DNA from 2 places in the Glutamicibacter sp. NPDC055354 genome. Region 1 is predicted to be linked to the other one. Evidence: riboswitches for the same ligand, from Rfam matches in the RefSeq annotation. Region 1 holds a riboswitch; the other holds the start of a gene.

Region 1 (7,557 bases):
GAGAAGCTCATCGACTGGGTGGACTACACTGACGTGGACGGCTTCAACCTCGCCTATGCTGTCACTCCGGGCACCTTCGAGGACATCGTCGAGTACGTGGTTCCCGAGCTGCAGGCGCGCGGGGTCTACAAGACCGAATACACCGAGGGCTCGCTGCGCCACAAGATGTTCGGCGCCGGCGACCGCGTGAAGGACACCCACCGCGCAGCCCGGTACAAGATCTCCAACCGGATGGCCGCGCAGGCCTAGGCGCATCGCCTGCTAGCGCAGCAGACAGCGGCCCCCGGCACCTTCGAATGAAGTTGCCGGGGGCCGCCGTCTGCCTGCGGGCCTATTCGGTTGGCTGCAGCACCATGGCTGAACCGCCGCCGCGCCTCGTGGGCTCGGCCGCGGCGGTGAGTGTGCCGTCGGCAGCGATTTCCACCGCTTCAACCGCCCCGATTTCCGCCTGCGGAGTGAAGGAATCCCCAGCTGGCGCGAGCTTGTGCCCGAAGGCTTCGAGCGCCGAACCATGGGCTTGGATGAACTCCGGTTCCGCGGTGACCACTGCCGTATTGCGCTGGGAAGCACGTGGAGCGGCGATGGCTTCGCTGATATCCATGCCCAGATCAATGCGGTTCACCAGGGTCTGCAGCACCGTGGTGATGATGGTTGAACCACCGGGGGAGCCGATGGCCAGCACCGGCTCGCCGTCCTGCAGGACAATGGTCGGAGCCATCGAGGAACGCGGGCGCTTGCCAGGTTCAATGCGGTTCGGATCCTGCGGGTCGTACACCGTGGAGAAATCGGTCAGCTCGTTGTTCAGCAGGAAACCGCGATCGGGGACCACCATACCCGAGCCGCCGGTCTGCTCGATGGTCAACGTGTAGGAAACGGCATTGCCCCAACGGTCCACGACCGACAGATGGGTGGTGGAGATGTTCTCCGTATCCTGCTCCACTACCGGTTCGCTGGTAGCCGCAGGGCATTGGCCATCATAGTTTTCAAGGTTGCCCGGAGCGACCGGCTTCGTTGCGGCCTGATCCGGATCAATGGCGCAGGCACGATCCGCGCCGAATAACTTGTCCGTCAAGGTCCGGGTCGGGACGCTGGTGAACGCGGGGTCGCCGACGTACTTGCCGCGATCAGCGTAGGCGAGCGCAGTTGCCTCGAAATAATGATGCAAGGCATCGGGTTCTTCCATGGCTGGCAAATCGAATTCGCCCAGAATGTTCAGCGATTCGCCGATGGTCGTTCCGCCACTGGAAGAAGGAGCCATGCCGAAGACGTCGTAGCCCCGGTAGTTCACCTTTGTCGGTGCCTGCTCCACCACTTCGTAGCCGGCCAGGTCGGCGGTGCCCAGCTGCCCTGCGGGAACCGGGAGGGTGGTGTCTTCGCTCTTTGGCGGCGCCTGTACCGTTTGGGCGATGTCGGCAGCCAGTTCGCCCTCATAGAATCCATCAATGCCTTGCTTGGCCAGCATCCGGTAGGTGTGTGCGAGATCCGGATTCTTGAAAATGCTCCCGACTTCCGGAGCATCTCCGCCGGGCAGGAACAATTCGCTCGTGGAGGTGAACGCGGCGAACCGTTCCTTGTTGTCCAGGGTCTGCTCGCGGAACGTCTCGTCGATGACAAAGCCGCGTGAAGCGATCTGGGTCGCCGGCCGCAGAACCTGTTTCAGGTTCTGCGAACCCCAATTATCCAGTGCGCGCTGCCAGGTGGCCACTGTCCCGGGCACGCCTACGGCCACACCACTGGTGACCAGGTCCGGGGTGAAGTTATACGGCTCGCCGGTTCCAGGATCGATGAAGGCATCATGCCCAATGCCTGCCGGGGCGGTTTCGCGGCCGTCGATGGTGCTGACCTTGCCCGACTTCGCATCGTAGTGCATGAAGTATCCGCCGCCGCCAATGCCTGCGCTATAGGGTTCGGTGACGCCCAGTGCCGCCGCGGTTGCCACAGCCGCATCGACGGCGTTGCCTCCCTTGCGCAGGATTTCGATGCCGGCAGCCGTGGCTTCCGGATCAACCGACGAGACTGCGCCTCCAGTGCCGATGGCGGTCGGGTCCTTCTGGGTGTGCCGTGGTTCGGCGCTCGCCGGAAGCGCTGAGAAAGCTCCCAGGCCCAAGGCGATGGCTGCCGCGCAGGCAACTGATCTTAAACGTACTCGTGGCATGCTTTGATCTCCTCTGCAGGTGGGGATGAAGTATGCGCAAATTTACGGGAGCGGGAACTCGCCACGCGGTTGTGACATGCAGCACCATGGGTTTGCGCGGCAATTTCGGCATTGCCGCGCGAATATTCCGGGTTGTGACGCGTTAAAGCGGCGGGCAGGCACCGCGGCCTCGATCGCCGCCAGTGCCTGCCCGCTGGAACCCTAGTACACCTGGGCTACTTGTCCAGATTGTCCTTGATGACTTTGCCCAAGGAAGCCGGGGCGCGGCCGATCAGCTGAGCCAGCTCCCCGGAGTCCACCTCCAGCGCTCCTTCTCGAATGCGCATGTCGGTATCGACGAGGATGTGCGCGAACGGTCCGGGGACGCCGGCATCAGCGTAGATCTTTTCCAGTTGCCCGGGATCCATTTCCTGGTAGGCGATGTCCTGGCCGGCGGCAGCGCCAACCGCGCCAGCAAGCTGGGCGAGGGTGAATGGCTTGTCGCTGCCCAGCTCGTAGATCCTGCCGTTCTGGTCTTCCTCGGAAAGCAGCACGGCCGCAGCGGCATCCGCATAGTCTGCACGGGCGGCAGCGCTGATCTTGCCGTCGCCGGCGGCACCGAGCACCGTGCCGCTGTTGAGGTAGCCCATCAACTGGTCGGTGTAGTTCTCGATGTACCATCCATTGCGCAACAGCACGTAGTCGATGCCGGATCCGGCCAGCAGCCGTTCGGTGGCGATGTGCTCCTCGGCGAGCTTCATGCCGCCGGACAGGGCGTTGGCAATGGAGGTGTAGGCGATCAGCGAGACATCCACGTGCTTGGCGGCATTGATGACGTTCTCATGCTGGGCAACGCGCTGGCCCACCTCGCTGGCCGAAATCAGCAGCAGCTTGTCTATGCCTTCGAGTGCGGACACGAGAGTTGGCTGGGCGTTGTAATCGGCAACACGGGTTTCCAGGCCTTTGCCTGCCAGCGGTTCCAGCTTCTGCTCGGAGCGGCCAATGGCGACCAGATCAGCGGCATTCGCCCCGCGCGCCAGCAGCGCGTCGATGACTAGATTTCCAAGCTGTCCGGTGGCACCGGTAATTGCGATCTTCATGGGGTCCTCTCGTTGGTCTGCATCTGCTACAACCACCGTAGGCATCGCTGAATTCCCCACCCAAGATTGCTGGCACAAGCCAGCGAGAGATGGGCAGAAACTGCAAGGCTTTCGTCACAAAGAGGGGAAGTAGCGAAATGTGTCAGATTGCTACGTGGATTATTGCGTGATTTCAGCGTGGATCCGTCCGGACTATGACTTGATGACGCCGATTGAAGTAACGTTTGCCGGCCTGCGGGCGTGGACTCCAGACTTGAATTGTTCGGCTCGTACAACCGAACGCACACCATCCAGAGCGACTGAGAGATCTGGCTCAACGACGTCGCAGCAACCACCCGAGAGGGAGCGGTGCTACAGCCAGAACCGATGGAGTACTTTCACTTCGCGACGGAAAATCTGTGGAACGCAGATGATTTTCGCGAAGTGCGCTCCGCATAACCAAGCACCAAGGGAGCGATGATGATTCGTCTTGAAAACGTAACGACCGCCTTCGGCAAGGGCCAAGATCAATTCACGGCCGTCAAGGATGTCTCGCTGGAAATCCAGGCCGGAACCATCCATGGAATTATCGGATTTTCCGGTGCGGGAAAGTCAACGCTATTGCGCAATATCAATTTGCTGCAGCGTCCCACGTCGGGCCAGGTCATCGTGGATGGCGTCGAACTGACCGGGCTCAGTGAAGGAGACCTGCGAAAGCAGCGTCATGAGATCGGGATGATCTTCCAACACTTCAACCTGCTGAACAATCGCACCGCGCAACAGAACGTCGAGCTGAATCTGAAGTTCGCTGGTGTTCCGAAAAAGCAACGCCGTGAACGTGCGCTGGAAGCGCTGTCCATAGTGGACCTCGCTGACAAGGCTGCCGCCTATCCAGGACAGCTTTCGGGCGGCCAGAAACAGCGCATCGCCATTGCCCGCGCGCTGGTCACCGAGCCCAAGGTACTGCTGTGCGATGAGCCAACCAGTGCCGTGGATCCTAGAACGACAACGTCGGTGCTGCAATACCTCAGTGACATCAACGCCAGCCTTGGCATCACCACAGTCATCGTCACCCACGAGATGAACGTTATTAAGGCCATTGCCGACAAGGTTTCGGTCATGGAAGACGGAGCGGTAGTTGAAGAGTTCGCCCTGAGTTCGTTGCGAGAACCAGGCTTTGAACCAGTGACGCCAATCGGCCGCTACCTGATCAGTGACGAACTCACGCTTAACCGCCAGCCAAAGCAGGACCAAGCCGTCGCTGCCACCGTAGCCCGCGTATAGAGAACCTGGATTACCAATGAATTTCACGTCAGTAGTGCTAGCCACGAGCAACGGCAACGCAGCAGCTTTCAGTTTTGACCGCATCATCGAACTTGCCCCGGAAATCTGGGTCGCCATGGCGCAGACCTTTGCGATGCTGCTGGTTTCCATCCCGATCGCGATTCTCCTGGGAACCCCGCTGGGCATTTGGCTTTACTCGATGTCTCCCAACGGTTTGCGCCCACGTCCGCGACTGCACCGAATCGTTGACGGGCTGGTCAATACAATCCGTTCCTTCCCATTCCTCATCCTGCTGATCGCCATCATCCCGTTCACCCGATTCGTTGTGGGAACTACCATTGGCACCGCGGCGGTTATCGTTCCGCTGACCATCAACGCGATCCCCTATTTCGCCCGGTTCGTGGAGCAGAACATCAGCCAGCTTGGCAATGGCGTTGTCGAAGCAGCGCAGGCCATGGGCGCCACCCGGGGACAGATCATCCGTGAAGTGCTGCTGATTGAAGCCAAGCCTGCACTGCTGTCTTCCATCACCATCATGACCGTCAGCTTCATCTCGTATTCGGCCATGGCCGGACTGGTCGGCGGAGGCGGTATCGGCGACTTCGCAATCCGCTACGGCTACTACCGCTATGAAACCGGAGTCATGCTGCTAGCCATCGTGTTGATGATCCTGCTGGTGCATGCAGTTCAGTTCGTCGGAACTCGGCTATCGCGCGCCGCTGACAAGCGCTAAACACAAAACCCGCTCAACTCGCATTTCAGTAAAGGACAACACCATGGCATTCTCTCGCCGCACCTTCCTAACTTTCACCGCCGGCTCCGCCGCACTCCTCGCGCTGGCTTCTTGCGGCCTGGCAGGTGGACAGGCCGCCGGCACCGGTGACAAGACCATCAAGGTTATTGTCACCGAATCGGCCCCATCGCAGGAACCAACCAAAATCGCACAGAAGCTGCTGGCCGAAAAGGGCTGGACTCTGGAGGCTACCTACGTCACCGACATCGTGCAGCCGAACCACGTGGTGTCCAATGGCGAATACGATGCCAACTTCTTCCAGCACGGCGCTTACCTGGAACAGTTCAAGAAGGATCAGAACGTCGACGTGGAGCCGGCCTTCTACATGTACAGCTCGCCTGCCGGCGTGTACTCGAAGAAATACGACGACATCAAGGACCTGCCCAACGGTGCGACCATCGCACTGCCTGTGGATACCGCCAACAACGGACGCGCTCTGGCCCTGTTGGATAAGGCCGGTGTCCTGAAGGTAGCTGAGGGCAAGAGCGTGATTCACTTGTCGCAGAACGACATCCTGGAGAACCCCAAGGGCTTCAAGTTCGTTGAGGTAGATCAGCAGTCGCTCTCAAAGACCCTGCCTGACGTGGATGCCGGGTTCCTTTTCGCCCGGCTCGGCGCCGAGATCGGACTGAACCCGAAGGACGCACTGCTCTTCGAAGAGGAAGAAGAAGCGCTCCCGTACATCAACATCATCGGCGCAAAGCCAGGGTTTACGGACACCGAAAAGGGCAAGGCGCTGGAAGAGGCCTACCACTCCGATGAGGTGCGCGAATGGTACGCGAGCTACCTCGACGGTGCATTGGGCACTCCTTGGGACCGCGATCTCGAAGCGGACTTCGCCACCTGGAATAAGTAGGCCCTTGGCCCCACGACGCTGAACTTCGGCGTTGTGGGGCACCACATTTTCCGACTCCTTTACTCAAAGTATCGACGTTCTGCAGGGAGAACTCATGACGATGATCGCCGCGCCCGCAATCGAAAGCCGCTACCAGGAACTTCTGGAGCGATTCCAAGCGGTCTTTGCCAGAATTGCTGAAGGAAGCTGTGAACGCGAGCAGCAGCGCATCCTGCCTTTCGAGCAGGTGCAGTGGCTCAAGGATGCCGGTTTCACCACGCTGCGTGTGCCAGAAAGCCATGGCGGTTCGCCTATCAACCACGAGCATCTGTTCCGCTTGCTGATTGAGCTGGCCGCGGCGGACTCGAATGTGGCGCACCTGCTGCGCAGCCACTTCTCCTTCGTAGAAACCATCTCCCTGCAGCCGGCAGAGTTCCAGGACCGCTGGTTCCCGCGGGTGCTTGCCGGGGAAATCTTCGGCAACGCTGCGACCGAGCGTGGCGGCAATGCCCTTGGCACCACCAATACCAAGCTGGTCCAGACCGGGCAAGGCTGGGTGCTGCGCGGCGAGAAGTACTACACCACTGGCTCGATCTTCGCCGATTGGGTAGTGGTCATGGCGACCACCGACGGGATTGAGGGGCGCCAATACGCCATCGTCGATCGCCATGCCGAGGGCGTGGAGATCCTTGACGACTGGGATGGCTTCGGCCAGCCGCTGACCGGTACCGGCACCGCGATATTCACTGACGTTGCGGTGGAAGAAGCCAATATCATTCAACGCAAGATAGCTTCCACCCTCGAACCTGCCTTCTTCCAGCTGTGCCTGCTCGCCGTACTGGCAGGTATCGGCAAGGGGGCCCGCAATGCCGCAGCAGGCATCGTTGCCAACCGCACGCGAACCTTCAACACCGGCTCCGGCGCGCTGTTCAAGGATGACGTGCAGATCCAGGAACTTGTCGGCCGTTTGGCGGCCAATGTCTTCGCTGCAGAGAGCATCGTGGTCACCGCAGCCCGGGAACTGGATTCGGCGCTCGACGAGGATCTGGGCTTGGACCCGCAAGCGGCCTACCTGCGCGCAGAGCTTGCCGTCCAGCAAGCTCACGTGGCCACGCCGAAGCTGGTCCTGGACGCCACCAGCGAGCTCTTCGACGTCACCGGGGCCTCTGCGATTTCGACCACCAAGTCGCTGGACCGCTTCTGGCGCAATGCCCGCACGGTGGCCACCCACAATCCGGTGGCCTTCAAGGCACGCTCGGTGGGGGACTACTTCATCAACGGCACCATTCCTACTGGATTGAACTCGATCGGCGAAGCAAAGGCAGGAAAATAATCATGGGTACTTTCAACGAACGCCCGCGCTTGCTGCTTTCGGCCTTCTTGATGAACACCTCCAGCCATATCCTTGGCGGAATGTGGCGCCACCCCGAAG
Region 2 (7,557 bases), on a different contig from region 1:
CGAAAGCAATCGTCGTGAGGGGCGCAGATCGCGATGCCGGAGATCATTAGGTTGGAACCCAGATTTGCAAGCTTGGAGTGCCCCGGAGGCGCGAATCGCTAAGCGGTGCCGACGTCTTGCACGCGGGCCTTCCTGTGCGGACGGCCCGCGTGCTGCGACGGCAGGTCAGGCGGTAGCCAGGCTGCGGTGCTGGATGCTGTCGGCCTCGGAAGCCTTCGCGGCTGCGGCCAGCCCGCGTTCCAGATCGGCAATCAGGTCCTCGGGCTCCTCGATGCCCACCGAGAGGCGGACCAAGTTCGCTGGAATCTCCAGCGGTGTGCCGATCAGCGAAGCGTGGGTCATTTCGCGCGGATAGCAGACCAGGGATTCAACCCCACCCAGGGACACCGAGAGCTGGAAGTATTCCATGGACTCGGCGAAGGCGCGGGCTGCCGCTTCATCGGAGAGCTGCAGTGAGAGGATCCCGCCGAAACCGCGCTGCTGGCGCTTGGCGAGCTCGTGGCCCGGATGGCTTTCCAGCCCGGGATAGTAGACGCGGGCGACCTCGGGACGGTCATCGAGCCAGCGGGCCAGAGTGGTTGCGGTGGCGCAGTGGCGTTCCATGCGCAGGCCCAGGGTCTTCAGCCCGCGGGCGGCCAGGTAGGAATCCTGCGGACCGGAGACCGCTCCCCCGGCGAACTGCTGGTAGCCGACGGCTTCGGCCAACGATTGGCCGCGGTGCAGGTAGTCTGCCACGATGACCGCCCCGCCGAGAACGTCGGAGTGCCCCCCAATGTACTTGGTGGTCGAGTGCACCACCGCGTGCGCTCCGAAGTCAAGCGGCCGCTGCAGGTACGGGGTGGCGAAGGTGTTGTCCACGACCAGCAGGGCGCCGTGTTCGCGGGCGATGGCCGCCCAGCCGGCCAGGTCGGCGATGCCCAGCAGCGGGTTGGATGGGGTTTCCACCCAGAGCAGCGCGGTGTTCGGGCGCATCGCGGCGCGCACCGCATCCAGATTGGTGATGTCCACCGCCGAAGAGGTGATCCCCCATTTGCCGTGCAGCTTCGAGATCAGCCGGTTGGTGCCGCCGTAGCCGTCGGCACCCAGCACGATGTGGTCGCCTGGCGCCAGTACCGCGCGCAGCAGCGCGTCTTCGGCGGCGATGCCCGAGGCGAAGGCGAATCCGGCGGTCCCGCCTTCCAGTGCGGTGAGCTGCTCTTGGAATCCGTCGCGGGTGGGGTTCGAGCCGCGGGAGTATTCATGCCCGGAACGCAGCACGTTGATGCCGTCCTGGATGAAGGTGCTGGTCTGGTAGATCGGGGGCACGACCGCCCCGGTGTGCGGATCCTTGTGCTGGCCGGCGTGCACGGCCAGGGTGTTGAAGCCGCTCATGCGAAGCTCACTTCCTTGGTGTCGGCGGTGGTTGCGGCCAGCGCGAGATCCAGCGATTGGGTGATGTCTGCCAGCAGGTCGGCTGGGTCTTCCAGTCCCACCGACAGGCGCAGGGTCGAGGTGTTCAGCCCGGCGGCTGCCAGCTGCGCCTCGGAGAGCCGGCAGTGCGTCATGGTGGCCGGGTGGGCGACCATGGTGCGGGTATCGCCCACATTCGCGGCCAGGCTGATCAGCTTGAGCCCGTCAATGACCGGGGAAACCAGGGATGGGTGGGCCAGCTCGATGGCCAGCACGCAGCCGGTGCCCTTCGGCGCCAGCGCCCGGGCCAGCTCGTGGCTGGGGTGCTCGGGCAGCGCGGGGTGGTGGATGGCGGCAATGCCCGGATACTCGGCAAGCGCGTCGATCAGCCGGGCGACGCTGCGCTGCACGTGGGCCGCGCGCACCGGCAGGGTCTCGATGCCTGCAAGGATGCCCTGGGCGCTGGCCGGTGCGAGGGTCGGGCCCAGATCGTGCAGGAACTTGGAACGAACCAGCATCGCGTAGGCCGCCGGCCCGTGGCGTTCAAGCAGCGAAGCGCCATTCAGCCGCACCCGCGGCGCGGCGATCTGCGGCCAGCGGGAGGAATCGGAGAAATCGAAGGTTCCCGAATCCACCACTATCCCGCCGAGCACCGAGCCGTGCCCGGCCAGAGCCTTGGTGGCCGAGTGCACCACGATGTCCGCTCCGAGTTCCAGCGGGCGCACGTTCAGCGGGGTGGCCAGGGTGTTGTCCACCACCACCGGGATGTTGCGCTCGTGCGCGATGGCCGCAATGGCCGGGATGTCGGCCACGGTGCACAGCGGGTTGGAGACCGATTCTAAGAAGAACGCCCGGGTGTCCTCCTCAATGGCAGCGGCCCAGGCGGCCGGATCGGCTTGGTCGACAAAGCTGACGCGGATCCCGAAGTCGGCGAAGGTGTCGGTGAACAAATCCACGGTGCCGCCGTAGAGCGAGGAGGAAGCCACAATGTGCTTGGGTCCCTGGGTCAGGGCCAGCAGGGACAGGGCCACGGCAGCCTGCCCGGTGGCGGTGGCCACCGCGTGGGCCCCGCCTTCCAGGGCGGCCACGCGCTGTTCGAGAATCGCAACGGTGGGGTTGCCGGTGCGCGAGTAGGTGAAGCCGGCCTGGCGCAGGGCGAACTTCTCCACCGCTTCGGCGTGCGATGCGAATTGGTAGGCCGCGGAATTGTGCAGTGGCGGCAGCATCGGGCGGAAGTCTCCGCTCGGGCGGTACCCTGCGTGCACCGCGTCGGTTTCCTGGCTCATGGCTCCTCCTCGATTCTCTGCGAGGGAGTGCACCGATTGGCATCGTGCGGCGGCACGAAGCTACGCAAAAACGCGTTCGGAACTGCTCCATCGTTCCTGGCGGTAGCACCTTTCGGTTTCCCGATGGTTGCTGCGGCGTCTCCGAGCCAGATCTCTCAGCCGCTCTTGATGGGTTGTTCTTCCATGGTTGGCTATCCGCCGCAAACGGTGCAAGCGGTATCCGGCGCCCGGCTTCATACAAGGCCGCCAGGCTTCATATGACTTCTCGTTGTCATGATGACGCGGTGGCCGGCAGCACTTTATGACGCGACCTTTTGAGATGAATCGGCGTGATGCAGGGGTTTTGCTGGAAGTTTGTGACGATGTGCCGGTGCTCGATGACCGGGGGTTACGCTGCTGGCGGCTCAGCCGAGCACTTCTACCCCGAAGCTGGCGACCACCGTTCGCACTTCTTGCAGGTAGCGCTGGGCCTGGTCGGTGAGCGGGATAGCGGCGTGGTCGATCCAGCCGATTTCGATGCGCTCCTCGATGGCCAGCGGGATGGCCACGATGGAGGGATCCAGCTCGTCGCTGATGATGCCGGTGGAGATCGTGTACCCGCCCAAGCCGATCATGAGGTTGAAGATGGTGGCGCGGTCCGAGACCTGGATTTCGCGTTGGCTGGAGCGCGTGGAGAGCACCTCCTCGGCGAAGTAGAAGGAATTATTCGCGCCCTGGTCGAAGGTCAGCCGGGGCAGGTCTTCGAGGTCTTCGAGCGTGACCTGGGTTCGGGTGGCCAGCGGGTTGCTGCGCGAGATGAAGATGTGCGGATCAGCCAGGAACAGCGGGTGGAAGACCAGCCGGGATTCGCGCAGCAGCTTGTCGATGACCTTTCGGTTGAAGTCGTTGCGGTACAGGATCCCGATGTCGCTGCGCAGCGTGCGCACGTCCTCGATGATCTGCTCGGTGCGGGTCTCGCGCAGCGAAAACTGGTATTCCTCGGCCCCGCTGGCCTGCACCATCCGAACAAAAGCATCCACCGAAAACGAGTAGTGCTGGGTGGAGACGCCCAGCAGCCGCCGGGCGGAGGGGCGGCCGAGATAGCGATGTTCAAGAAGCTCCACCTGCTCGAGGACCTGCCGGGCGTAGCCGAGGAATTCGGCGCCTTCGGCGGTGAGCGTTACTCCCCTGGCCGAACGCATCAGCAAGGTGCGCCCCACCCGTGATTCAAGCTCCTTCATCGCTGAGGACATGCTGGGCTGTGCGACGTAAATCAGGTCGGCGGCAGCCGAAATCGACCCCTCGGAGGCCACCGCCACGAAATAGCGAAGTTGCTGCAGCGTCAAACCATTTGTTCCCTGAACCATAGCCAGAGTCTATATGAATCCATAGTTATATCGAGTTACCCGATATCAAGAATCACCCTGCATGATTGACGCATCGACTTCCCCTCGGCCCACCACGGCCCCCAAAGAAACAGATTGGCCATCATGGCAGACGCGTTGACCTTCAGCATTAGCACCACTAAATTCGACGAGAATTACACCCCGTCAGCAAATTCGCGCACCACCACGAACTTCGCCAATTTGGCGCGTGGAGAGCGCCGCGCAGAGAACCTGAACAATGCTCTAACAATGATCAACCGCCGCTTCAATTCCTTGGCTCACTGGGACAATCCCCAAGGAGACCGATATGCGCTGGAATTGGAAATCATTTCTGCCAACGTGCATTTCACTGCCGATAATAACGACCAGAAATTTCCCCTTTTAGAAGTCCTTGAAACCACGATCGTGGATAAACTCCTAGGCACTCGAACCCAGGGAATAGTCGGCAATAATTTTTCGTCGTACGTCCGCGACTATGACTTCAGTGTGGTGCTTCCTGCGCAGAGTCGTGGCGCCGGCACCCCAGTTCTTCCCGAAGATTTTGGCGATCTCCACGGGCAACTTTTCCAGCACTTCCTTAACTCGCAGGCCTATGGTCAGCGTTTTGAGCAGCTACCGGTGATCTGCATCAGCGTCTCGACTTCCAAGACCTATTTCCGCACCGGCAACAGCCACCCAGTGCTCGGTTTGGAATACCAGCAGGACGAAAATTCATTGACCGATGCGTACTTCGGGAAAATGGGCTTGAGCGTCCGCTACTTCATGCCGCCAGGTGCCGTGGCACCGCTGGCGTTCTACTTCCGCGGTGACCTGCTCAACGACTACACCAATCTGCAGCTGATCAGCCTGATCAGCACCATGGAGACCTTCCAGAAGATCTACCGCCCGGAAATCTACAATGCCAACTCGGGAGCGCCTGCCGTGTACCACCCGAGTCTCGGCGCCCAGGACTTCTCCCCTACCCGCGTTTTTTATGACCGCGAAGAACGAACCCAGCTAGGCAAGACCCAAGGGAAGTTCGCCGAAGAGCATTTCATTATTCCGAATCGCGAACTGCTCGATCAGTGGTCTTCCTCCTACCCGACTCCTGTCGCCTGATATTCCGAAAGATTCTTCTATGACTTCCCCGCTTATCCCCACGTCTATTGTCGGCAGTCTGCCCAAACCTTCATGGCTTGCCGAGCCTGAAAAACTTTGGTCCCCCTGGAAGCTTGAAAGCGCGCAAGTGCGCGAGGGCCAGCAAGATGCCATGCGCGCAGCAGTGCTTGAACAGACCCAGCGCGGCATCGACATCATTTCCGACGGCGAGCAGTCGCGCCAGCACTTTGTCACCACATTCATCGAGCACCTGAGCGGTGTCGACTTCGAGAAGCGCGAGACCGTGCGCATCCGCAACCGCTATGATGCCAGTGTCCCCACCGTGGTCGGTGCCGTTGAACGTGAAAAGCCGGTATTCGTTCAGGACGCGCAGTTCCTGCGCACGCTGACCGACCGTCAGATCAAGTGGACCCTGCCTGGCCCGATGACCATGGTTGATACGTTGTACGATGCACACTACCGCAGCCGCGAGAAGCTGGCCTGGGAGTTTGCGACCATCCTGAACCAGGAAGCTCGCGAACTGGAAGCCTCTGGAGTGGACGTCATCCAGTTCGATGAGCCTGCCTTCAACGTCTTTTTCGATGAGGTGGCCGACTGGGGCATCGCAGCTTTGGAGCGTGCCTGCCAGGGACTTAAAGCCGAGACCGTAGTCCACATCTGTTTTGGCTACGGCATCAAGGCGAACAATGATTGGAAAGCCACCCTCGGCGCTCAGTGGCGCCACTATGAGAAGTCCTTCCCACTGTTGCAGGCTTCCTCCATCGATACCGTTTCGCTGGAATCCCACCATTCGAATGTCCCGCTGGAGGTCGTCGAATTGGTCCGCGGCAAGCGAGTGATGCTCGGAGCTATCGACGTGGCCAATGACGCTGTGGAGACAGCGGACGAAGTAGCGCAGACTCTGCGCAATGCACTGGAATTTGTGGATGCGGACAAGCTGATCGCCAGCACCAACTGCGGCATGGCTCCATTCCGTCGCGATGTTGCCCTGGCCAAGCTCAGCGCGCTCAGCGCAGGGGCTGGCATCCTGCGCGAGGAGCTTGTTGGTGCCCGCGTCTGAAGTGACAGAATCGGCGACACCATCGTTGCCCGCAGATGATTTCAAAGCAATCTTCCGCGGGCATCCCGGTGGCGTCAGCCTGATAACCGCCGATGCCGGCGACGGACCAGTTGCCCTCACGGCAACGTCCGTGGCTTCGATCAGCGTTGATCCGCCATTGCTCGTCTTCTCGATTTCTGCGCTGTCCTCGGCGGCCAAAGTGCTCACCCGCGCAACATCTCTTGTCGTTCACAGCTTGGATGCACATGACATCGAGGTGGCTAAATTGGGAGCAACCAGTGGGATCGATCGCTTCGCACAGAAGCAAACGTGGTCAAGGCTGAGCACCGGCGAACCGGTATTTGATGGCGTCCGGGCCTGGGTTCGTTGCGCGGTCATCGAGCGGGTTCAGGCAGGAACATCCACAGTTTTTGTCGCGCGCGCCTTTGAGTCGCACGTTGACCGCGATAGCGAACCCGGTCAACCCGGCAATGGACTGGTTTACCATAATCGCGCCTGGCACCGCTTGGATGAAAACTCGCAGGTAACCAGTTGAAGCTGTCCGGCCGCTGCCCCTTGGGACACCGGTCGAACAGCCTCAGACTGCACTGACGGTCTTGTGCTGCAGCGAGTTAGTGCTTGGCGGACTTCCTGCGTCCACGGGCCACAAATACCGCACCAGCGAGGGCCATGAGAAGTCCTAGCCCTGCAGCGGCGAAGCCGTCAAAACCGGTGTTTGCCAGTTCTGGCGCGGTGGAACCGGCAGCCTTCGTGATGGACTGTTTCTCGACTGCAGGAGCCTTGCTAATTTCACCTGCTGGCTTGATTTCGGCGGCAGCCGTTGGAGACTTATCTTCGGATGGAGTTGTTTCCTCTTCGATTTCTGGATCTCCCGAACCTTCGCCTTCAGTCTCCGGCTGGATGCCGAAGTACATTTCAAGGTAATACGCTCGCAGTTCGGGGTCGTTAGCAAAAACCTCTTCGAGGAATGCTTGGATCTCCGCGGCGTCTTCATCGCTTTCAATGCCTTCCATCATGAAAGGCAGAATCAAGTCAATCAGCTCGAGCCCGTTGTCGGATTGGAAATATTCTTCCCACTGGGCTTTGTCCCAGTCGAAACTTTCCTCAGGAATAAGCTCGTTAATGGACTGCCAGAAAGCCAGCTCTTCATCAGAAAGGTCGAATTCTTCGTACCAGATGATATCTTCAGCAAGCAATTCATCAAGAAGTCGGTTCATCTCCTGCCCGGCTTCGGTCTGATCGAAAGCTTCCCACTGGGCTTCGTCCCAGTCCTCACTACTTTCGGGCATCAGCGCGTCAATTTGGGCCCAGCGAGGGTCTTCGCCTTGGACGGCAACGTCCGATGATGTTTCGGTGGCCT

What was found. A riboswitch is a leader RNA that binds a small molecule or an ion and turns the genes downstream of it on or off. The one in region 1 is predicted to bind S-adenosylmethionine.
Region 2: another riboswitch for S-adenosylmethionine. It lies ahead of ACWICV_RS11020 (O-acetylhomoserine aminocarboxypropyltransferase/cysteine synthase family protein); the one in region 1 lies ahead of ACWICV_RS15535 (methionine ABC transporter ATP-binding protein).

The regions. Positions count from the first base shown of each region.
Region 1 is NZ_JBSHMB010000004.1:98,640-106,196, forward strand. It holds gene ACWICV_RS15520 (LLM class flavin-dependent oxidoreductase) at 1-249, shown strand, start outside; gene ggt (gamma-glutamyltransferase) at 332-2,155, opposite strand; gene ACWICV_RS15530 (NAD(P)H-binding protein) at 2,371-3,234, opposite strand; SAM riboswitch class I at 3,518-3,607, shown strand; gene ACWICV_RS15535 (methionine ABC transporter ATP-binding protein) at 3,691-4,497, shown strand; gene ACWICV_RS15540 (methionine ABC transporter permease) at 4,514-5,230, shown strand; gene ACWICV_RS15545 (MetQ/NlpA family ABC transporter substrate-binding protein) at 5,274-6,146, shown strand; gene ACWICV_RS15550 (acyl-CoA dehydrogenase family protein) at 6,241-7,458, shown strand; gene ACWICV_RS15555 (NtaA/DmoA family FMN-dependent monooxygenase) at 7,461-7,557, shown strand, end outside.
Region 2 is NZ_JBSHMB010000002.1:167,600-175,156, reverse strand. It holds gene ACWICV_RS11025 (cystathionine gamma-synthase) at 166-1,371, opposite strand; gene ACWICV_RS11020 (O-acetylhomoserine aminocarboxypropyltransferase/cysteine synthase family protein) at 1,368-2,675, opposite strand; SAM riboswitch class I at 2,760-2,850, opposite strand; gene ACWICV_RS11015 (LysR family transcriptional regulator) at 3,080-4,021, opposite strand; gene ACWICV_RS11010 (DUF1852 domain-containing protein) at 4,145-5,137, shown strand; gene ACWICV_RS11005 (methionine synthase) at 5,157-6,197, shown strand; gene ACWICV_RS11000 (flavin reductase family protein) at 6,181-6,732, shown strand; gene ACWICV_RS10995 (LPXTG cell wall anchor domain-containing protein) at 6,809-7,557, opposite strand, start outside.